Regions from separate parts of the Streptomyces sp. NPDC004647 genome, predicted to be linked through region 1. Evidence: riboswitches for the same ligand, from Rfam matches in the RefSeq annotation. Region 1 holds a riboswitch; each other region holds the start of a gene.

Region 1 (7,593 bases):
CCGGCCGGCCGGGGTCGGTGCGCCTGCTGTCCGGCCGCGTACTCCAGGAGGAGGCCCCCCGCCTCGGCCGTCCGCTCGGCGTACTGTGCGCGGTCGCCGCGGGGGCGTTCGCCGCGACCCAGCTGTACGGAACGGCCCTCGACTCGACCGGCGACCGTCCGTTCGGCCCGCTGACGGGTATCGCGGCGGCGCTCGTGATGGCCTGCGCCACCGCGACGGTCCTGACGGCGGCGCTGGAGACCAAGGGCGCGCGCGCCGACATCACCGCGGCGCTGCTGCGGATCGGCGCCTCCGCCGGCCTGCTGCGCAGGGCGGCGGCTCTGCGCGCGACGGTGATGGTGGCCGTACTCGCCCCGATCACCTGGGCGGTCGCGGAACTGGCCGCGCTGCCGCTGTCCCACTGAGGCCGCAGTGCCCCGATGATGCTTCGGCGGTAGCCGCCGGACGGGCCGCCACCCCGGCGACAGCCACGTCCCCCGTCACGTCACTGCCACACGTGTGAATTCCTCGCCGGGTCACAACGGGCCGCGGCCTTCCGGCTGTTGACCGTCCAAGCCGTCGCCCTGTCTCCGTCGGCGCGGGGCCGCGCCCCCCGACGACCTCACCGGGGAGGCGTACGACAGTGAGGACCGTCACCCCTCTGAGCGCAGCACCACCACATCCGCGGCGGAAAACGCGGCGCCGACCCTCGCGCCCGGTTCCGGCGCGTCCCGCAGCGAGCACGCCGCTTCGAGCCGCGGGCCGCGGTCGGGCTCCAGCAGCAGCGCGACATGGTTGCCGCGGAACGTCCGTGCCGCCACCGTGCAGGGCAGCCCCTCGGTCACCGGGGCGAGCCGTACCCCGGCCGGGCGGACGAGCAGCCGGCACGAGCCCTGCGCGGTGCCGGCCGGTACGGGCACCTTGCCCCAAGGGGTCTCGGCGGCCTCGGCGTGCACCGTGGCCCCGACGACGTTGTCGAAGCCGAGGAACCGGGCCACGAATTCCGAGGCGGGCCGCTGCCACACCTCCAGCGGCGTACCCGTCTGTGCGATCCGGCCGTCCCGCATCACCACGACACGATCGGCGAGCGCGAACGCCTCCCCCTGGTCATGGGTGACCGCCAGCACCGTCGTACCCAGCCGGTGGAACAGCTCGCGCAACTCGACGACCAGCCGCTCCCGCAGGCTCCGGTCGAGCTGGCCCAGCGGTTCGTCCAGCATCAGCAGCTTCGGCTGCGGCGCGAGGGCACGAGCGAGGGCGACCCGCTGCTGTTCGCCGCCGGAGAGCTCCGCGACGCCCCGTTGCCGGGCGCCCGGCAGACCGACGAGTTCGAGCAGCTCACCGACCGTACGCTCCCGCTCGGCCCGCCCCGCCCCGTGCATCCGCAGGCCGAAGGCGACATTGCCGCCCACGTCGCGCTGCGGGAAGAGCTGGTGGTCCTGGAACATCAGGCCCACCCCGCGCCGGTGCGTGGGCACGCCGGTCTGGTCGCGGCCCGACAGCAGGACCCGGCCGGCGTCGGCCCGTTGGAGCCCGGCGACGACCCGCAGCAGGGTGGACTTTCCGCTCCCGCTCGGCCCCAGCACGCACAGCGTCTCGTGCTCGGCGACCTCCAGGTCCACCGCGTCCAGCGCGGTGCGCCCGCCGAACCGTACGGTCACGCCCTCCAGTCTCAGCAGCGCCATCTAGAACTCTCCCGAACGGTCGATGGGGGTTCCCCCGGGCGAGGACCGGGGGCGGATACGCTCCAGCGCCAGCAGTGCGGCCGCGCACACCAGCATCAGAATCGTGCTCAGGGCCATCGCCTGCCCGTAGTTCAGCTCTCCGGCACGCCCCAGGAAGCGGGCCACCGCCACCGGCAGCGTCGGGTTGCCGGGCCGCGCGATGAACACGGTCGCGCCGAATTCCCCGAGCGAGACGGCGAACGCGAAACCCGCCGCGACCAGCAACGCCCGCCGCACCAGCGGCAGATCCACCTCCCGCCAGGCCCGCAGCGGTGACGCGCCGAGCACGGCCGCCGCCTCACGCAGCCGGTCGTCCACCGCCCGCAGCACCGGCAGCATGATGCGTACGACGAAGGGCACGCCGACCAGGGCCTGGGCGAGGGGCACCAGCAACCAGGAATCGCGAAGGTCCAACGGCGGCTCGTCGAGGGTGATCAGGAATCCGAAGCCGACCGTCACGGCCGAGGTGCCCAGCGGCAGCATCAGCAGCACGTCGAAGCCCCGGATCAGCCGTCCCCTGTCTCCGCCCGCGGAGCCCGCGGACCGCCGGGTGAGCGCCGCGGCCGCGAGTCCTCCCACCACCAGGGCCATCACCGTGGCCACCACCGCGTACTGCAGTGAATTCCACACGGCCTGCAGCGGGGCCACGACGAAGGTCCCGCCGCTCGCGGCCGCCGACTCCAGCGCCCGGTAGAAGGTGAGTCCGTACCCGCCCGGGGCGGCGAGCGAGCGTTCCACCAGCACACCCAGGGGCAGCACGATCAGCAGTGCGATGACGGCCAGTACGCCCCCCAGCAAGGCCCATTGGCCGGTGCCCCGCGGTCGCCGCGCGGTGGAGCGCGCGTCCACCAGGGCCAGGGCCGTCTCGCGGCGCCGTACGGTCCAGGCGTGCAGCGCGAGCACACCGGCCACGGCGGCGAACTGCACCAGGGTGAGTACCGCGGCGGTCGGCAACTCCAGCAGCTGCGCGGTCTGCCGGTAGATCTCCACCTCCAGCGTGGCGTAGCGCGGCCCGCCGAGAATCTGGACGGCGCCGAAGGAGGTGAAGGTGAAGAGGAAGACCATCAGACCGGCGGCGGCCACGGCAGGTCCCAGCGCGGGCAACGTGACCCTGCGCCACGCGGCGAACCGGCCCGCGCCCAGAACCCGCGCGGCCTCCTCCTGGCGCGGGTCCAGCTGGGCCCACAGCCCGCCGACCGTACGGACGACCACGGCGTAGTTGAAGAACACGTGCGCGAGCAGGATCGCCCACACCGTGGTGTCCAGCCGGAAGCCCCAGAGCTCGTCCAGCATTCCGCCGCGCCCGAGCAGCGCCAGGAACGCGGAACCGACGACAACGGTCGGAAGCACGAAGGGCACCACGACGACCGCCCGCAGCAACTCCTTGCCGGGGAAGTCGAACCGGGCGAAGACGTACGCGCCCGGCAGCGCGATCGCCAGGGTGAGCGCGGTCGAGGCGGCCGCCTGCCACACGGTGAACCACAGCACCTGCAGAAGGTCCGGGTCGGAGAGCACCTCGCCGATCCGGCCGAACTGCCAGCGCCCGCCGACGCGTAGGCCCCGGGAGACGATGGCGGCCACCGGATAGGCGAAGAAGAGCCCGAAGAACGCGACGGGCAGGGCCATCAGCGCGAGGCGCAGCCCGGCCCCCGAACCCCGGGGGCCGCCCGCACCGCGCCGCCCGGGCTCCTTGGCGGCTGTTACTTCAGGACGAGCGAGGACCACTGCTTGACCCACTGCTCGCGGTTCTCGGCGATTTTCTCCGGGGCGAGGGTCGCCGGGTCGTCGATCTTCGCGCCGTACCGGGTGAACACCTCCGGCAACTTCGCGTCCCCGCGCGCCGGGTTGACGAACATCTGCAGCGGCACGTCCTCCTGGAACCTCTTGCTCAGCAGGAAGTCCAGCAGCGCCTTCCCGCCCTCGGCGTTCTCCGCGCCGTCCAGCAGCCCGGCGAACTCGGTCTGCCGGAAGCAGGTGCCGGTCGCCACCCCGGTCGGGCTCTCCTCGGGCTGCGGCTTCACACCCAGCACCTCGGCGGGCGGGCTGGAGGCGTACGAGACGACGAGCGGCTTGTCGCCCTTCCCCTTGCCGCCGCCGGAGCCGGAGAAGTGGTCGTTGTACGCCTGCTCCCAGCCGTCCACTACCTCGACGCCGTTGGCCCGCAGCTTCTTCCAGTAGTCCGGCCAGCCGTCGCCGTACTCCGCGGCCGTGCCGAGCAGGAACGCCAGCCCAGGGGAGGACGTGGCGGCGTTCTCGGTCACGAGCAGGTCCTTGTACTCCGGCTTGACCAGGTCGCCGAAGGTCTTCGGCGGAGCCAGCTTCTTGCCGGCGAAGTACTTGCGGTCGTAGTTGACGCAGATGTCACCGGTGTCGACGGGAGTGACCCGGTGCTTGTCCTTGTCGAGCCGGAGTTCCGGCCGGACCTGGTCGAGGCCCTTCGCCTCGTACGGGGTGAACAGGCCGGCGTCGAGGGCCCGGGAGAGCAGGGTGTTGTCGACACCGAAGAAGACATCGCCCTGCGGGTGGCCCTTCGTCAGGACGGCCTGGTTGACGGCCGCCCCGGCGTCGCCGCCGCGCAGCACCTTCACCGTGTAGCCGGTCTCCCGGGTGAACTGCTGCAGCACGGCCTTCGAGGCGTTGAAGGAGTCGTGGCTGACCAGGGTGACCGTCTTCGACTTCGAGCCGCCGGAGTCGGCTGAGTCTCCCGAGTCGCCGCAGGCGGTGAGCATCGTGATGCCCAGCGCGGCGGCCAGCGCGGTGGCGGTGGCTCTGATCGTGGTGGTGCTCACTGAAAGTTCCTCCTGGGTTACCAGGAAGAGACGCGGCCCCGCCCGGCGCTCGATGATGCGATGAGCGATGGCCGGGCGGGGCGCAACAGCTTGAGTGGCGACCGAACTCCCTACGCCGGAATGACCCGGTTCAGGTTCGAGGGTCTGCGGACTGACTGCTCCGCACTCTCAGCGCTGTGGCGCTCCCCTGTCGGAATGTGCATTTGTTCGAACACACACTAGCAACCGCGAGGGTGCTCCGACCCGGGGAGGGGACGGGGAACGGACGGGGTAGGGGCGCGAAGCGCTCAGCGCTCGGTGGCCGCCAGCTGCCCGCAGGCCCCGTCGATCTCCTGACCGCGGGTGTCCCGTACGGTCACGGGCACGCCGTGCGCCTCCAGCGCGGCGACGAACGCCTTCTCGTCCTCCGGCCGGGACGCCGTCCACTTCGACCCGGGAGTCGGGTTGAGCGGGATGAGGTTGACATGGACCCGGTGGTTCTTGAGGAGCCGCCCCAGCAGATCGGCCCGCCACGCCTGGTCGTTGATGTCCTTGATCAGGGCGTACTCGATGGAGATCCGGCGTCCGGACCGCTCCGCGTACTCCCAGGCCGCGTCCAGTACCTCGCGGACCTTCCACCGGGTGTTGACGGGCACGAGGGTGTCCCGCAGTTCGTCGTCCGGGGCGTGCAGCGAGACCGCGAGCCGGCACTTGAAGCCCTCGTCGGCGAACCTGTGCATCGCCGGCACCAGACCGACCGTCGAAACGGTGATCCCACGCTGTGAAATACCGAGGCCGTCCGGCTCGGGGTCGGTGAGGCGGCGGATCGCGCCGACGACCCGGTTGTAGTTGGCCAGCGGCTCGCCCATGCCCATGAAGACGATGTTGCTGAGCCGGGCGGGCCCGCCGGGGATCTCCCCGTCGCGCAGCGCCCTCATCCCGTCGACGATCTGGTGGACGATCTCGGCGGTGGAGAGATTGCGGTCCAGGCCCGCCTGGCCGGTGGCGCAGAACGGACAGTTCATGCCGCAGCCCGCCTGCGAGGAGATGCACATGGTGACCCGGTCCGGGTAGCGCATCAGCACGGACTCGACGAGCGTGCCGTCGAAGAGCCGCCACAGGGTCTTGCGGGTGGTGTCGTTGTCGCAGGAGATGTGCCGCATCACGGACATCAGCTCCGGCAGCAGCTCGGCCGCCAGCTTCTCGCGCGCCGCCGCGGGGATGTCGGTCCAGGCCGCCGGGTCGTCGGCGTACCGGGCGAAGTAGTGACGCGACACCTGGCCGGCCCGGAACGGCTTCTCACCGAGGGCCGCGACGGCCTCGCGGCGCTCGGCGGGAGTGAGGTCGGCGATGTGCCGCGGGGGCTTCTTGGCTCCGCGCGGCACGGCGAAAGTGAGTTCTCCGGGTACAGGCATGGTCCGACCAGTGTCGCAGATCGACCCGGGCGGCTCGGGCCACAGCGATGGGAGACCAGTCACCCTCGGGCCGCCTCGGTACCCGTCATCGTCGGCACGACCTCGTACGGCCCGGAGGCGGCCCGGATGTACGCGGTCATCCGCGCCGGCGGCGATCAGCCCGGTCCCCGAGCGCGAAAGCGGCTCGCCCCGGACAGTGTCCGGGGCGAGCCGCAAAGAGGCGCGCACATCTCAGCCGACGAAGATCACCATCAGCAGCCACACCACAGGCGCGGTAGGCAGCAGCGAGTCCAGCCGGTCCATGATCCCGCCATGTCCCGGCAGCAGCTTGCCCATGTCCTTGATCCCGAGATCCCGCTTGATCATGGACTCGCCCAGGTCGCCGAGGGTCGCGCTGGCCGCGACCGCCAGCCCGAGGATCAGCCCCTGCCACCAGGAGCCGCCGTCGATCAGGAACTGCATGCACAGCGCCCCGGCCACCATGGCAAAGGCCACCGCGCCGAGCAGCCCCTCCCGGGTCTTGCCGGGGCTGATGCGCGGCGCGAGCTTGTGCTTGCCGAACTGCCACCCCACCGCGTACGCCCCGGTGTCGCTGACGACGGTGAGCAACAGGAAGGTGAGCACCCGCCAAGCCCCGTCCTCTGCGGCCAGCATCAGAGCCACGAAGGTCGCGAGGAACGGCACGTAGAGGGCAGCGAAGACACCGGCGGTGACATCCCTGAGGTAGTCCTCGGGCGGCTCCGTCATGCGCCATACGAGGACCGCGAGCGCGGTGAGAGCCATCGCCACCGACGCGCCCTCGGCTCCGCGCACATAACCGGCGACGATCATGGCCGCGCCGCCGACGGCGAGAGGCACCAGGGGGACCCGGATGCCCTTCTTCTCCGAGAGCCGCGACGTCAGCTCCCAGAGTCCGACGACCACCGCGGCGGCGATCACCGCGACGAAGAGGGCCTTCACGATGAGCAGCGACGCGACGATCAGCGCGCCGAGGCCCACGCCCACCCCTATGGCCGCACGCAGATCACGCCCCGCGCGCTTCTTCTGCGCCGACGAGGGCGAGGACGACGCGGCGGGCTGCTGCGGCTGCCTGTGCACTGGGTGTTCCTCCGGCTGCCGCTGCTCGTCGCGGAACAGGGGGCCGCTCAGCCGAGCGGCCCCCCGGTCGCGGTCGTCCTGGTCTCGGCCTGCGCCGGGCACGATGGGCATGGGCCGAGTCTGCGCCGCGTCGGCAGCCCCGTACGCGGGACCCGCCGGGGGGAAACCCTGGTCGGACGCCCCCCAGAAGCCGGTGCCCGGCGGGGCACCCCAGGAAGAGTCGTTCATCAGACCTCGAGCAGCTCGGCTTCCTTGTGCTTGAGCAGCTCGTCCACCTGCGTGACGTACTTCGCGGTGGTGTCGTCGAGCTCCTTCTCGGCGCGGCGGCCTTCGTCCTCGCCGACGTCGCCGTCCTTGATCAGCTTGTCGATGCTCTCCTTGGCCTTCCGGCGGACGCTGCGGATCGAGATCTTCGAGTCCTCGCCCTTGTTCTTCGCGACCTTGATGTACTCGCGGCGGCGCTCCTCGGTGAGTTCGGGGAACGTCACCCGGATGATCCTGCCGTCGTTCGACGGGTTGACCCCGAGGTCGGAGTCGCGGATCGCCTGCTCGATGTTGCGCAGTGCGCTCTGGTCGAACGGGGACACCACCGCCATGCGTGGCTCCGGT
Region 2 (7,593 bases), on a different contig from region 1:
GCCTTCCGCGCCGGCGCCGCACCGCTGGTGGCGTTCCTCAACCGCACCGACCGGGTCGTCCCCCTGGGCAAGGAGGAGTGGTACGCGGACTCCGACGGAAGTCTGGACGCGGCGCTCGACCGGATCCTCGCCACGGAGCGGAACGCGGGCTGAGCGGCCGCTGTCCGTACGCCTGCTTCCGGGATGCAGCCGCTCGTCCGTAGCCGGCTGCCCGTAGTCCCCGGCTCCCCCTGAGCGTCAGCGCTTGCGGCGGCGGCCGTGGCCCGTCCGTCCCGGCCCCGCCGGCGCCGGGCCCTTCGTCATGTCCGCACCGGGCGCAGGCCTGTCGGCCGAGACGACCAGCGCGGCGAGGCCCGTGGTCACCGGCACCGACGCGACCAGCCCGATGCTTCCCACCAGGGTCCGTACGATCTCCTCCGCGACGATCTCACTGTTCGCGACCGTCCCCACACTGCTCTGCGCGACCGAGAACAGCAGCATCAGCGGCAGCGCCGCGCCCGCGTACGCCAGCACCAGCGTATTGACCACCGAAGCGATGTGGTCCCGGCCGATCCGCAGGCCCGCCCGGTACAGCTGACGTGCCGTCATCGTCGGATCCGCCTGCTTCAGCTCCCACACCGCCGACGTCTGGGTGATCGTCACATCGTCCAGCACACCCAGCGAACCGATGAGCACGCCCGCCAGCAGCAGACCGCTCAACTCGATGTCCGGGAAGAGCCCGTGGATCAGACCGGTCTCGTCCGAGGTGTTGCCGGTCAGCTTCGCCCAGCCGATGAACAGCGAGCCCAACACCCCGATCAGCAGCAGCGATATCAGCGTACCGAGCACGGCGACGGACGTTCGGGCGGTGAGGCCGTGGCACATGTACAGCGCGATCAGCATGATGGCGCTGCTGCCGACCACCGCCACCACCAGCGGATTCGAGCCGTGCAGGATCGCCGGGAGAATGAAGAAGGACAGCACGGCGAAGCTCACGGCGAGCGCGATCAGTGCGAACAGACCGCGCAGCCTGCCGACGGCGACCACGGCGAGAGCGAAGATGCCCGCCAGCAGCGCCATCGGGAAACCGCGGTCGATGTCGCTGACCGAGTACTGCAACTCGCGCGGGGCGTCAGGGGCGTACGAGACGATCACGTCCTCCCCGTCGTCCAGCTGCCGGGGTGCGTCGGGCTGGACGATCTCGGTGAACGTCCGGCCCTTGTCCTTGCCCGAGGTGACCTCGACGGTCGCCTTCTCGCACGCGCCGCCGTCGGACGAGCCCTCACCGGGCGCCGACCGGGACGAGCCGCCGCCGGACGGCGGTTGCTGCTGCTGGACGTTGGCGTCCGCACAGCTGATCTTCTCGACCTTCACGACCCGGCCCGACTCGGTCTGCCGGTCGAACCCGACCCCGCTGGGCTTGTGCTCGGGGACGCCACCCGGCCAGAGCACGACGAGACCGGCGATGACGGCCGCGGCGAACGGGATCAGCACCGCCGCGATGACCTTGCGGAGGTGCTTCGACACGGGCGCGGGGGGCCCGTGGCTGTGGGAGTGCGCATGGGCATCGGGCGTAGGGGTCACCGCCCGATCATCGCAAGAACGACCCGGGGCCGCGGCCTGGCATGGCCGTTTTTCCTGCCGGAGTTGTCGCCCTTCTCCCGTTGTCGGCCTGGTTGTGCATGCGGTCTCACCGTCAGCGTCCGCCCGGCAGAGGCCCCGTCGCCCCGGGCCCTGCCGTGCCGGGAAGGACAGGGCAGGGCAGCCGTACGGGAGGCCCGTGCCGCGACACCTCTTTTCTCCCGCTGGAACGAACCGTTACCGTGGGGGCACTTTGCACACGCGGGAGCTCGGAGCACCGGGCTGAGAGGGCGCTACTGGATGGACCCGGGGAAACCCCCGGACCTCCGAGCTGCGTCGACCGCCGAACCTGTTACCGGGTAATGCCGGCGTAGGGAGTAGGTCTCATGACCGTTCAGGATGCACACACGCCTGCCTCCAACGAGGCGAAGACGATCGGGTGGCACAAGGGCTACCTGACCGGGTCGCGTCCGGACCTGCGGGTCCCGGTGCGGCAGGTGCACCTCACCAACGGGCAGGACGTCACGCTGTACGACACCTCCGGCCCGTACACCGACACCACCATCGACACCGATGTCCGCCGCGGCCTCGCGCCGTTGCGCGAGAACTGGATCATCGGCCGCGGCGACACCGAGGAGTACACCGGACGACCCCTGCGGCCGGAGGACGACGGCATCAAGCACACCTCGCCGCGCGGCGGGCTGAAGAACCTCGACGCGGTCTTCCCGGGCCGCCCGCGGCAGCCCCGGCGCGGCCGGAACGGAGCCGCCGTCACCCAGCTGGCCTATGCCAGGCGTGGCGAGATCACCGCGGAGATGGAGTACGTGGCCCTCCGCGAGAACGTCCCCCCCGAGGTCGTTCGCGAGGAGATCGCGGCGGGCCGCGCGGTGCTGCCGGCGAACGTCAACCACCCGGAGATCGAGCCGATGATCATCGGCAAGCGGTTCCTGGTGAAGGTCAACGCCAACATCGGCAACTCCGCGGTCACTTCCTCCATCGAGGAGGAAGTGGAGAAGATGACCTGGGCGACCCGCTGGGGCGCCGACACGGTCATGGACCTCTCCACCGGCCGCAACATCCACACCACCCGCGAGTGGGTGCTGCGCAACTCCCCTGTCCCCATCGGCACCGTGCCCCTCTACCAGGCGCTGGAGAAGGTCGACGGCAAGGCCGAGGAGCTGACCTGGGAGATCTACCGGGACACGGTCATCGAACAGGCCGAGCAGGGCGTCGACTACATGACGGTGCACGCCGGAGTCCTGCTCCGCTACGTCCCCCTCACGGCCCGCCGCAAGACCGGGATCGTCTCGCGCGGCGGTTCGATCATGGCCGCCTGGTGCCTGGCGCACCACAAGGAGAGCTTCCTCTACGAGAACTTCGAGGAGCTCTGCGACATTCTGGCGACCTACGACGTCACATTCTCCCTCGGCGACGGGCTGCGCCCCGGCTCGATCGCGGACGCCAACGACGAGGCGCAGTTCGCGGAGCTGAGGACGCTCGGCGAGCTCAACACCGTCGCCAAGTCCCGCGGTGTCCAGACGATGATCGAGGGCCCGGGCCACGTCCCGATGCACAAGATCAAGGAGAACATCGACCTCCAGCAGGAGATCTGCGAAGAGGCCCCGTTCTACACGCTGGGTCCGCTCACCACCGACGTCGCGCCCGCGTACGACCACATCACCTCGGGCATCGGCGCCGCGATGATCGCCTGGTGGGGGACGGCGATGCTCTGCTACGTCACGCCCAAGGAGCACCTCGGCCTACCGGACCGCGACGATGTGAAGACGGGCGTCATCACGTACAAGATCGCGGCGCATGCGGCGGATCTCGCCAAGGGTCACCCGGGCGCGCAGGAATGGGACGACGCGCTCTCCGACGCCCGTTTCGAGTTCCGCTGGGAGGACCAGTTCAACCTGGCGCTCGACCCGGACACGGCCCGCTCATTCCACGACCAAACGCTCCCGGCGGAGCCGGCGAAGACCGCTCATTTCTGTTCCATGTGCGGTCCCAAGTTCTGCTCGATGAAGATCTCCCAGGACATCCGCCGCGAACACGGCGGCGACCTTGCGCTCGATCCGGAAGCCGGGATGAAGCAGAAGTCCGAGGAGTTCGCGGCGAGCGGCAACCGTGTCTACTTGCCGCTGGCGGACTGACCACTACGTCATGGACCCGGCTCGCCGTTGTCACACGCGGGCCGGGTTCAACGTGTTCACTCCTTGGTCGGGACAGCGCTTTGCGTCGTCAGAGAAGCCTAGTAGAGGATCGAGGGCAAGTACGCTCCGGCCGGCTCGTTGTACAGGCCGATGGTCATCAGGCTCATGAGCTGTTGCACCTTGAGCTTGTTGTGCAGACACCACTGGAGCAGTGGGCTGTTGCTCGCAGGGACGAGGATTCCGGGGCCGCCGAAGGCGGGGGCCGCCGCGATGAGGGCCCGGATGTCCGCGGTGGTTTCACCCACGGCGTGGGAGAAGAACGCCAGATCCGTGGCGTAACCGGTGATCCGTCCGTCGTGTTCGACCACACGAGCCGTGCCCTGCTCGAGCGCGTCGACGACCTCGCCGCCGCGATCGACGCCGTGGACCCGCCGGCACAGATCGTTGCAGGACACAAGATCGGCGTCCATCGCCTCCCGCACGGCGTAGCCCGCAATCGTGCGCATGATCGGGGGTCCCTGCAGACAGGCGAGGGTTTCGCGGAACTCGAATCCGAGTCCCGCGTACAGCGCGAACGACCTGCTGTGGTAGCTGCTCTGCAGCAGGCGGATGCTCGGTACCCGGCGCTCATGCGGCACGGTCCATGACGTCCCGCATGAGCCGGCGGCCCACGCCCCGGTTCTGTACGGAAGGGTCGATGGTGACGGGACCGACGCCCACCACGGCCGAGCGTTCGTCAAGGAAGTTGCTGCCGACGATCCGCCCGTCGAGCTCGGCGACGACACTGTAGAAGCCCGGATGCCTCAGGGCCATCTCGGTGAGGGCGGCTCCCGCCTCCGGGCTGGGCACGTCGGGCGGAAACCCGTGCTCACGAGCAATGCCGGCGAAGGCCTCGAAACAGATCCTTCCGCATTCCCCGGCATCGGCCGCCGTGCCCGGGCGCAGTACGAGATCCATGATCGCCATCTCCCTCTTCGCACGGCCTGGGCACAGGGCTGCAGCTTGCGCCTCTTCTTCCATCTAAGAGAGCGTCGGCACCCTCTGCAACCGACAGGCCGTGTCCACGCAGGCGCCGGGACGGCGGCCGGACAAGGGGCGTCGGCCACTACTCGATCCAGCCTGATGATCTCTCGATGAAGATCTTCCAGAAAATCTGCCGCGAACACGTCGGCGACCTGGAGCTCGCTCCGGAAGCCGGGAGGAAGCAGAAGTCCAGGGAATGCGCCGCGAGTGGCACTCGTGTCCATCTGCCGTTGACCGACTCAGCCTTGGGGCAGGGCAGGTTCAGGAGCCCTTGGCGTCCAGGGCGTTGACGGCCTCCTTGGCGGCCGCGAGCGCGCCCTCGTGCATGGCCTCCGCGTCCGGGGCCTTCCGGGTCTCGAAATCGCTGCCGTTGTAGGTCAGCGTGACCACCGCGTTCTCCTTGCGTACGACCACCACCGCCGCGCGGGTCTGCTGTCCGTCGTCCTCGGTGAGTTCGGCGCCTTCCGAGGCTTCGTCGCCCAGGCCCGGCAGGGATGAGCTCTGCTTCCGTCCGTCGTACGCCTCACGGGCCGCCGGCGCGGGTGAGACCTCGAACGTCACGTCGAGCCAGCGGTAGTCGAAGCCCTTCAAGGCGTTCCAGGAGCAGCCCGTACGGCGCTTGGGGTCGCTGGCCTGAAGCTCCTTGCCGGCCGACTTGGCGCCCGGCACGAGCTTCTGGACGGTCTCCGCCGAGATGGCCTCGCACGGGGAGGGCGGCCTCTCGTAGGCCGGTCCGGTCGCTGCCTTCACGGACGGACGCCGGGAAGCGGAGGGCGCGGAGTCGGCCTCCGGTTGGGATCCGGTCGTCAGGTTCCAGCCCCCGACGGCGAGCACGGCGACGGGCAGCAGGCGGGCGGCCAGCGTGAGCGGCAGAGACAGCACAGCGTTGTTCTCTTCAGTCGTGAGGAGACGACGGAATATATGAGATTGCCATACGAATCCAGCCGCGAACAGACGCTTCGGTAACCGCTTCGCGCCGTCCATCGGTCCAGCGGGGGCCGCGGCGGATGTCCTCCGCCCGGCGGACCCGCCCGAGCCAGGCGCCGGACAGGGACTAGTCCGGCTGGTGTTCCGGGCCGCCGTAGTCCGGGCTCGTGTAGCCGGGGCTCTTGAAGCTCGGCCGCGGCGTGCTCTCCTCGGAACCGGATTCGGCGGCCGGGCTGCTGAAGCCCGGGCGGGAGTAGCCCAGGTGAGGCGTACGGCCGTGCAGGCCCGGGTCGCCGCCGTACGCGCCCTGGCCCGGCACCGGTGCCGTGGGATCGGCCAGCGCCTCGCGGAGGAAGGGCAGTACGCCGCGCTCCAGCAGCGCATGCCGCCAGGCCTCCCTGGCGCGGTCGACCTCGATGGAGAGTTCGTCCTCCGCCGAGGCCCGTAGGGAACTGGAGCCGTTGCGCAGGGCGGTGAGCAGCAGCCCGGCCATGGCGATGACGATGCCCGCGGCGGTCAGGGCCGCGAAGACCCAGCCCGCGTTGATGAGCGGGGCGGCGACCGCCTGGTCCTCGCTGACCGCCCCCAGCACATAGCCGATCAGAAGGAATATCACTGCGGCGGTGCCGGCCAGCACGGGGGCCAGGACGGCGAAGACCGCCACGAGCCCCGCGCCGGAGGAGGCTTGGGCGGCCTCGCCCATGGCGGTGGCGAGCCCCACGGCGCTGCTTCCGTGCTGTGGGGCATCGGCCGGCTCCGGCCGGGTCACGGGCGCGGGCGCCGGATCGCGCAGCTCGTCGCGGAGGTCGACGTATTGCTGGTACTCGGCAGCGGCGCAGGAGGATATGGCGGCCGAGGCGGCGAGCGCCATGGTGCGCAGCTGCTCGGCATTGAGCCGCCGGCCGATGGCGGCGAGATCCTGCCGTTGGTCGGCTGTGCGCAGCGCCTCTCCGAGGACCCGCTCGAATTCCGGGCGGTCCTCAGGAAGCAGATGCGGAGCGCTGTTCATGTGCATCCCCCGATGCTCCGTAGGCCGGCATGCCGGCTCTCACCGGACAGTTGGGCGGAAACGGAGGAGAGCCTGCTACGGATAAGCCGATGGTAGAGCGCTTTCGGCACGAGGTGACAGGGTGTTTCCGGAAAATGCCCCAGCTGTCGGCGCAGCCTCCGCGTTTCATCTGCCCCGATATGTGTCAGCCGGGCAGCGGAAGTTGAACGACCAGCAGCTTTCCGGCCATGGTGATGCCGCCGTCCATGGCGACCGCGAGTCCGTCGGCGTAGATGTGCGGCCCGTCCACGAGAGGGGCGCGGCTCTCTTCGCCGTCCTCGCCGTCCACCTCACCGAGCAGGTACGGGATCGGGCTGTGGCCGTGCACGATGCGCCGGCCGCCGTAGGCCGAGAGCAGCCGGTGCACCGCTTGCGGTCCGGTCTCGTCGCGGAAGGCGAAACGCTTGGTGAATTTGCGGAAGACGTCCCAGCACTCGTCGGCGTCGCTGCGCTGGAGGATCTCCGTGACCGTGTCGTTGACGGCTTCGATGGAGTCGCCGTACTCGAGGTAGGCGGTGGTGTCGGAGTGCACGAGCAGATGCCCGTCCTCCTCGGCGACGGCGTCGAGCCGGGCCATCCACTGGAGGTGGTGGTCCTCCAGGCGCTCCATGTCGGTGCGCTGGCCGCCGTTGAGCAGCCAGGCGGCCTGGAAGGAGGCGGTGCCCGCCCCGGAGTTCACCGGGGTGTCGCCGAACCGCTTGGCGCCGAGCAGCAGCAGCTCGTGGTTGCCCATCAGGGCCTTGCAGTAGCCGCCGGCGGCGGCGGCCTCGGCGGACAGCCGCATGACGAGGTCGATGACGCCGATGCCGTCGGGGCCGCGGTCGGTGAAGTCGCCGAGGAACCAGAGCCTGCTGTTGCCGGCGGCCCAGTGGTCCTCATCGT
Region 3 (7,593 bases), on a different contig from region 1:
CGCGAGGGAGTGATTGACGGCGGTGAGGTGCGCGACCGGGGTGAGCGTGGTGTCGGTCGCGATCCGCTCGGTGGCCCGTACCGTCCCCTCACGGGAGGAGCCGCCCGCTCCGTACGTCACGGAGACGAAGGTCGGCGAGACCGCCTCGATCCGGCGGATGGCGTTCCACAGCGTCCGCTCGCCCTTCTCGGTCTTGGGGGCGGCGAACTCGAACGAGTAGGACCGCTTGCCTGAGGCAAGCAGGTCACGGACGGTACGCGCGCGATCCGTCCTGGTGGAAGCAGTGCCAAGGGCCATACCCGCAGGCTATCGACCGAGGCGGCGGAGCCCCAATCAAACACGACGATATGACCGGTTGGCCGGGATCTCGTCCACCACTCGGACAACTCGTCCCGTCACGCACCGCGCCCGGCGGCACTCAGACGCACTCGCGCACCCTCGCCGCCAGATCCGCCGCCGCGGCGCCCGGGTCGTCCGCCTCGGTGATGGCCCGCACGACCACGACCCGCCGCGCCCCCGCGTCCAGCACCTCATCGAGGTTGGACGCGTCGATGCCGCCGATGGCGAACCAGGGCCGTACGGGCTCCAGCTCGGACGTGTAGCGCACCAGCGACAGGCCCGGAGCGTGACGCCCGGCCTTGGTGGGCGTGGGCCAGCAGGGGCCGGTGCAGAAGTAGTCGACGCCGGGTTCGGCGACCGCGGCGGCCACCTCCGCCTCGGCGTGGGTGGAGCGCCCGATCAGCACGGACGCACCGAGAATGGCGCGGGCGGCGCGCACGGGCAGGTCGCCCTGTCCCAGGTGCAGCACATCGGAGCCCAGAGTGTGGGCGATGTCGGCCCGGTCGTTCACCGCGAGCAGCTTGCCGTGCCGCCGGCAGGCGTCCTCGAACACCGCCAGGTGTTCCAGCTCCTCGCCCGCCTCCATGCCCTTGTCCCGCAGCTGCACGATGTCCACGCCGGACGCGAGCACCGCGTCCAGGAACTCCGCGAGGTCCCCTTGGCGCTTGCGCGCGTCGGTGCACAGATAGAGCCGGGCATCGGCGAGCCGCTCGCGTGCGGAGACGGACGCAGCGGCGGTGGCGGTGGCCATGGGTGGGTCCCCCCCGGGATCGGCGGTGTACGGGCCGGCGTCTCCCGGCCCGTACACCTGCGGTTCATTCGGTCACACGGCGAGCGCCTGGGCGCGGCGCTTCACCTCCGTGCCGCGATTCTCGCGCAGGGCTTGCGCGGGGGTGCCGGGCAGGGTCGGGTCCGGAGTGAAGAGCCACTCCAGCATCTCTTCGTCGGTGAAGCCGTCGTCCTTGAGGAGCGTCAGCGTCCCGGCGAGGCCCTTGACGACCTTGCCGTCGCCGATGAAGTCAGCGGGCACCTGCAGCACTCGGTTCTCGCCACGGCGCACCGCGATCAGCTGGCCTTCCTTGACCAGCTGCCGGACGCGGGTCACCTCGACGCCGAGCCGCTCGGCGATGTCGGGGAGGGTGAGCCAGGCGGGGACGAGCGCATCGGTCTTCGTGTCAATCTCGGTCACAGGAACAAGCCTGCCATCCCGGGCTGACAGTCGGTAGCCGAGCGCGGCCGGGCGTGGCCCGCCTGGCGTGGCCGCTTCACTCCGCCGACTCGCTCCCCCGGAACTCAGAGAACGGCCAGTTTGAGCGGTACAGCGGGGTCCGCGGCCCGTTCGGGATCGATCCTCGCGCCCCGCTCGATGAGTCTGCGCCCCTGCATCAGATCGCGCGGCCGGCCCACAGCGAGCAGCGCCACGAGCACGCCTTCGCGCAGCCAGCACACCGTCCAGGCTGCCCCGTCCGGGTCACCGCGCCACACCGTGCGGTCGGCCCCCGCATGGTGTCCCGCGTACTGCACGAACCGGCCGAACTGCTCGGACCAGAAGTACGGCACCGGGTCGTAGACCGCCCCTGACGTCTCTCCCCCCACGATGTCGGCGGCGACCGTGCGCGGCCCCTGCAGGGCGTTGTCCCAGTGGTGCACGAGCAGCCGCTCGGTGTACCGGGCCGAGGGGAAGGAAGCGCAGTCGCCGACCGCATAGACATCCGGCGCGGTGGTGCGCAGCCGGTTGTCGGTGCGCACGGCGCCGTCCTCGGACAGCTCGACGCCCGATCCGGCCAGCCAGTCGGTGGCGGGCCGCGCGCCGATTCCCACGAGCACGGCGTCCGCGCGCAGCCGGGCCCCGTCCGCCAGCTGCACCGCGCCGGGCTCGACCGCCGCGACGCGCGCGCCGGTGATCAACCGGGCGCCGCTGTCCGCGTACCAGGCCTTCATGTGCTCGGCGACCTCGGCGGGAAGGGCCCCGGCGAGCGGGCGGTCGGCGGCCTCGACGACGGTGACCACGCAGCCCGCCTCCCGCGCCGCCGTCGCGAACTCCGCGCCGATCCAGCCCGCGCCGACCACGACGATCTCCTGCTGCTCGGCGAGGACCGGGCGCAGCCGCTCGGCGTCGTCGAGGGTGCGCAGCAGGTATACGCCGGGCACGCCCTCCGTGCCGGGCAGGGTGATCGGCTCGGCGCCGGTCGCGATGACGAGCCGGTCGTACGGCACAGGCCCGGCCTCGGTCTCCAGGAGATGTTCGGTCGGGCGCAGCGCCGTGACCTGGCGTCCGAGCAGCAATTCGATGCTCAGCGCGGGGAAGTCGACCTTGAATGCGGAGCCGTCGACCTTGCCGAGCAGCACCTCCTTGGACAGCGGCGGCCGGTCGTACGGCTGATGCGGCTCGGCGCCCAGCAGAGTGATCACGCCGGTCCAGCCCTCTTCGCGCAGGGCAATGGCGGTCTGCACGCCGGCCATGCCCGCGCCGACGATCACGACCCGCTGCGCTGTCTGCTGCCTGTCCTTGCTCACACGATCACTGTAGGACGGCGGTACGGACCTGCAGCACACGCGCGCGTCGAGATTTCTGACACCGCATCATGTGGATATCAGGGGCGGGTCTCCTCGACCACGCTGGTGCCGCTGCCCCGCTGCGATTCCCACTCCCAGCGCTCCTCGAGCCGGATACGCCCGTCGTCCAGTTCGACGACCGTGCTCTCGCAGTGGCCCGAGGAGGTGCTGCCGTCCTGCTTCAGCTGGACGTACCGGAAGTCGAGCCGGTCCTTCTCGCGGGTGCCGAGGAGGAATCCGCGGACGATGTCGCCGCCCGCGTAGTCGGCCCAGATCCGGCCCCGTGCCTCGTGGTATTCGAACCGGGTCCGGGTGCCGACCTGGCCCGGTGCCTGGTCGGCGACGGGAGCGAGGACGAGTCCGTCCAGAGATCGGGTCATGCGGGGCCGCTCCCTTACTGGGCATCGAGGCGGGGCGTTAGGGTGGCCACCGTAGAGCACTCGCGGGAGCCCGGACGGACCGGGCTGAGAGGGAGGCTGAGCGGCCTCCGACCGTACGAACCTGATCCGGGTCATGCCGGCGAAGGGAGGGGCTGGACGCCCATGCACGCGCCCGACGGCAGCACTTCTCCTGGCAGCACCGCGACTTCCGCTGCCCGCACCGCGCCACACCAGCGCTCGCACACGCAACCGCACTCGCACACGTACGACGTCCTCGTCATCGGGGGCGGGATCATCGGTCTGGTCACGGCGTGGCGGGCCGCGCAGCGCGGTCTGCGTACCGCCGTCGCCGACCCGTCACCCGGTGGGGGCGCCGCGCAGGTTGCCGCCGGAATGCTCGCGGCGGTCACCGAGCTGCACTACGGCGAGGAGGGCCTGCTGAGCCTCAACCTCGCCTCGGCACAGCGCTACCCGGCCTTCGCGGCCGAGCTGGAGGAGGCGAGCGGCCAGGACATCGGCTACCGGACCTGCGGCACCCTCGCCGTCGCTCTGGATGCCGACGACCGCGCCCACCTCCGGGAGCTCCACACACTCCAGCTCCGCTCCGGTCTCGACTCGCAGTGGCTGACGGGACGCGAATGCCGGCGTCTGGAACCCATGCTCGCGCCCGGTGTCCGCGGGGGGCTGCGGGTGGACGGGGACCATCAAGCGGACCCGCGCCGGCTCGCCGCGGCGCTGCTCGCAGCCTGTGAAGCCGCCGGAGTGGTGCTGCACCGCGCCTGGGCCCGGCGGCTGTCCGTCGGGAACGACCGGGCAGCCGGAGCGGTCCTGGACGACGGCACGCGGCTCGCCGCCGGGCAGGTCGTCCTCGCCGCGGGCAGTCGCAGCGGACAGCTCGACGGGGTTCCGGAGGAGGCCCTGCCACCGGTCCGCCCGGTCAAGGGCCAGGTCCTGCGGCTGCGCGTCCCCGAGCCCTACGCGCCGTTCCTCTCCCGGACCGTACGGGCCGTGGTGCGCGGGGGGCATGTCTACCTCGTGCCGCGCGAGAACGGCGAGCTGGTGCTCGGTGCGACCAGCGAGGAACTGGGCTGGGACACCACCGTCACCGCGGGCGGCGTGTACGAACTGCTGCGCGACGCCCATGAGCTGGTCCCCGGCATCACCGAGCTGCCCCTCACGGAGACCCGCGCGGGCCTGCGCCCCGGATCCCCCGACAACGCGCCGCTGCTCGGCCCGACCGCGCTGCCCGGACTCCACCTGGCCACCGGCCACCACCGCAACGGCGTGCTGCTCACCCCGGTCACCGGCGACGCCATGGCGGAACTGCTGGTCACGGGTGAACTTCCGGACGAGGCCCGCCCGTTCACCCCGCTGAGGTTCTCCCCCGGTGAGCGCCCCACCCGCTCCACGGCCACCGCGCACGCACCGGGCGACCCCGTACGGCAGGAGCAGCGCGTATGACCGTCTCCCTCAACGGCGAGCCGCGCGAGATCCCCGACGGCACGACGCTCGACCGGATCGTCGCGACCCTCACCACGGCGCCCTCGGGAGTCGCGGCCGCGCTCAACGAGACCGTCGTGCCCCGGGGCCAGTGGCCCACCACCGCTCTCGGCGACGGCGACCGCGTCGAGGTCCTCACCGCAGTCCAGGGAGGCTGATCCGACACCATGGCCGACACCGCCGTCCTCCGCGGGGCGCCCTCGGCAGCCGCCGACACCCTCACCATCGGCGATACGACCTTCGGTTCCCGGCTGATCATGGGCACCGGCGGCGCCCCCAGCCTGGACGTTCTGGAGCGGGCGCTGACCGCCTCGGGCACCGAGTTGACCACGGTGGCGATGCGCCGTCTCGATCCGACCGTGCAGGGCTCGGTGCTGTCCGTGCTCGGCAGACTGGGCATCCGTGTCCTGCCGAACACCGCCGGGTGCTTCACGGCGGGCGAGGCCGTGCTCACCGCCCGCCTCGCGCGCGAGGCGCTGGGCACCGACTGGATCAAGTTGGAGGTCGTGGCGGACGAGCGCACCCTGCTGCCCGACCCGGTCGAACTGCTGGACGCGGCGGAGATCCTGGTCGACGACGGCTTCACCGTGCTCCCGTACACCAATGACGATCCAGTGCTGGCCCGCAAGCTGGAGGACGCCGGCTGCGCCGCGATCATGCCGCTGGGCTCGCCCATCGGCTCCGGCCTCGGCATCCGCAACCCGCACAACTTCCAGCTGATCACCGAGCACGCGCGCGTGCCGGTGATCCTCGACGCCGGGGCGGGCACCGCATCGGACGCGGCACTGGCGATGGAGCTGGGCTGCGCGGCGGTGATGCTCGCCTCAGCGGTCACCCGGGCCCAGGAGCCCGCGCTGATGGCCGCGGCGATGCGGCACGCCGTGGAGGCGGGGCGGCTGGCACACCGCGCGGGCCGGATCCCGCGCCGCCACTTCGCCGAGGCCTCCTCGCCGGCCGAGGGCCTGGCCGCGCTCGACCCCGAGCGCCCCGCGTTCGGGTAGCGGCGGTCCGGCCGGGACGCAGCGCGCTGATCCGCTGGGAAGGGCGGGGCAGGCCGTAGCGTGGAACCGGAGGTGGTCCCGGTGGTTCCAGAGGTCCCCGAGGTCCCCGATCGCGTCGAGCGCGAGGTATACGTGCCCGCGCCCGCCGACCGCGTATGGCGCGTGCTGACCGCCGCGGAGCACATCACTGCCTGGTACGCCTTCGGCGGCGCGGAGCTCGATCTTCGCCCGGGTGGCGCCCTGCGCTTCCGCTGGGACGAGCACGGCGAATTCCACGGCCGGGTGGAGATGGTCGAAGCGCCCTTCCGCTTCAGCTTCCGTATGGCTGTGAACCCGGACGTACCGCCCCGATCGGGTGACTCCACTCTCGTCGAGTTCATCCTCTCCCCCGAGGGCCGGGGCACCCGCCTCACCGTGGCCGAGACCGGCATCGGCAGTCTCGACGTCTCCGACGAGGAGAAGGGCCGGCACGCCGAGTACGCGGGCATGGCCTGGACCACCGCACTGGAGGAGCTGGCGGCCATCGCCGCCGCCTCGCACGCCTGAAGCCGCCCGCACCCCTCACCGCCCGGGATCCGGCGGCGGCCCGGGATGCACGGGTCCGTCGCTGTCACTGTTCGGCTGCAGTCCTGGCCCGAACCGGCCCGGGTGTCCGGCCGTGTCCGCGGCGGCTCGTAGACTGCGGGATCGTGGATACGACCCTGCAGGACCCGCTCGTCGGGCATGTGCTCGACGGCCGATACCGGGTCGAGGCACGAATCGCCGTAGGTGGCATGGCCACGGTCTACCGGGCCGTGGACACCCGGCTCGACCGGGTGCTCGCCCTGAAGGTGATGCACCCGGGCCTCGCCTCGGACGGCGCGTTCGTCGACCGCTTCATCCGCGAGGCCAAGTCCGTCGCCCGGCTCGCCCATCCCAACGTCGTCGGTGTGTTCGACCAGGGCACGGACGGGACGTATGTCTATCTCGCGATGGAGTACGTCGCCGGTTGCACGCTGCGCGACGTACTGAGCGAGCGCGGCGCTCTGCAGCCCCGCGCCGCCCTCGACATCCTGGAGCCGGTCCTCGCCGCGCTCGGCGCCGCCCACCGCGCCGGCCTGGTGCACCGCGACATGAAGCCGGAGAACGTCCTCATCGGGGACGACGGCCGCGTCAAGGTCGCCGACTTCGGGCTCGTGCGGGCCGTGGACACCAACACGAACGCCTCCTCCGGCTCCCTGCTGGGCACCGTCTCCTATCTCGCGCCGGAGCAGATAGAGCACGGCACCGCCGACACCCGCGCGGACGTCTACGCCTGCGGTGTCGTGCTGTATGAGATGCTCACCGGCGCCAAGCCGCACAACGGCGGCACCGCGGCCCAGGTCCTCTACCAGCACCTCCACGAGGACGTCGCGCCGCCGTCCGGGGCGGTTCCCGGGCTGGCCCACGAACTCGACGAGCTGGTGGCGGCGGCCGCCGCCCGCAGCCCCGAGCTGCGCCCCGCCGACGCCGTCGCGCTGCTGGCGCGTACGCGTGAGGCACGGAACACGCTCAGCGACGAGCAGCTGGACGCGGTCCCCCCGCAGGCCGTCACCGCCGGCCTGACCGGCTCCGAGGACCGTACGAGTGTGATCCCCCGGCCGGTGGCGCACGGCACCGGGCCGGGCGGCCCCGCCCCGGCGGATGACGACGCGCTGAACCGGACGAGCCGGCTGGAAATGCCTCCGCCCGGAGACCGTGCCGCCCCAGCCAGGACGGCACGCCGTGTGCCCCGGCGCGGGGCCCTCGCGGTGATCGCGGCCGTCCTGCTGGTGTTCGGCGTGGGCGCCGGCGTCTGG

What was found. A riboswitch is a leader RNA that binds a small molecule or an ion and turns the genes downstream of it on or off. The one in region 1 is predicted to bind thiamine pyrophosphate.
Region 2: it holds a riboswitch for thiamine pyrophosphate, as region 1 does, so the genes downstream of both, thiC (phosphomethylpyrimidine synthase ThiC) here and ABZW18_RS25345 (thiamine ABC transporter substrate-binding protein) in region 1, are expected to answer to the same signal.
Region 3: it holds a riboswitch for thiamine pyrophosphate, as region 1 does, so the genes downstream of both, thiO (glycine oxidase ThiO) here and ABZW18_RS25345 (thiamine ABC transporter substrate-binding protein) in region 1, are expected to answer to the same signal.

What each region holds. Positions count from the first base shown of each region.
Region 1 is NZ_JBEXKU010000065.1:8,199-15,791, reverse strand. It holds gene ABZW18_RS25360 (hypothetical protein) at 1-404, shown strand, start outside; gene ABZW18_RS25355 (ABC transporter ATP-binding protein) at 633-1,664, opposite strand; gene ABZW18_RS25350 (iron ABC transporter permease) at 1,665-3,329, opposite strand; gene ABZW18_RS25345 (thiamine ABC transporter substrate-binding protein) at 3,404-4,432, opposite strand; TPP riboswitch at 4,582-4,691, opposite strand; gene rlmN (23S rRNA (adenine(2503)-C(2))-methyltransferase RlmN) at 4,780-5,886, opposite strand; gene ABZW18_RS25335 (phosphatidate cytidylyltransferase) at 6,118-7,212, opposite strand; gene frr (ribosome recycling factor) at 7,212-7,593, opposite strand, start outside.
Region 2 is NZ_JBEXKU010000054.1:17,316-24,908, reverse strand. It holds gene ABZW18_RS23035 (SsgA family sporulation/cell division regulator) at 1-153, shown strand, start outside; gene ABZW18_RS23030 (YibE/F family protein) at 238-1,563, opposite strand; TPP riboswitch at 1,812-1,954, shown strand; gene thiC (phosphomethylpyrimidine synthase ThiC) at 1,947-3,713, shown strand; gene ABZW18_RS23020 (hypothetical protein) at 3,812-4,351, opposite strand; gene ABZW18_RS23015 (GNAT family N-acetyltransferase) at 4,341-4,670, opposite strand; gene ABZW18_RS23010 (hypothetical protein) at 4,998-5,618, opposite strand; gene ABZW18_RS23005 (hypothetical protein) at 5,791-6,678, opposite strand; gene ABZW18_RS23000 (metallophosphoesterase) at 6,857-7,593, opposite strand, start outside.
Region 3 is NZ_JBEXKU010000003.1:171,894-179,486, reverse strand. It holds gene metF (methylenetetrahydrofolate reductase [NAD(P)H]) at 1-297, opposite strand, end outside; gene thiE (thiamine phosphate synthase) at 419-1,090, opposite strand; gene ABZW18_RS02635 (Rv2175c family DNA-binding protein) at 1,163-1,528, opposite strand; gene ABZW18_RS02630 (FAD-dependent oxidoreductase) at 1,633-2,802, opposite strand; gene ABZW18_RS02625 (hypothetical protein) at 2,934-3,275, opposite strand; TPP riboswitch at 3,328-3,440, shown strand; gene thiO (glycine oxidase ThiO) at 3,438-4,736, shown strand; gene thiS (sulfur carrier protein ThiS) at 4,733-4,933, shown strand; gene ABZW18_RS02610 (thiazole synthase) at 4,943-5,776, shown strand; gene ABZW18_RS02605 (SRPBCC domain-containing protein) at 5,858-6,322, shown strand; gene pknB (Stk1 family PASTA domain-containing Ser/Thr kinase) at 6,466-7,593, shown strand, end outside.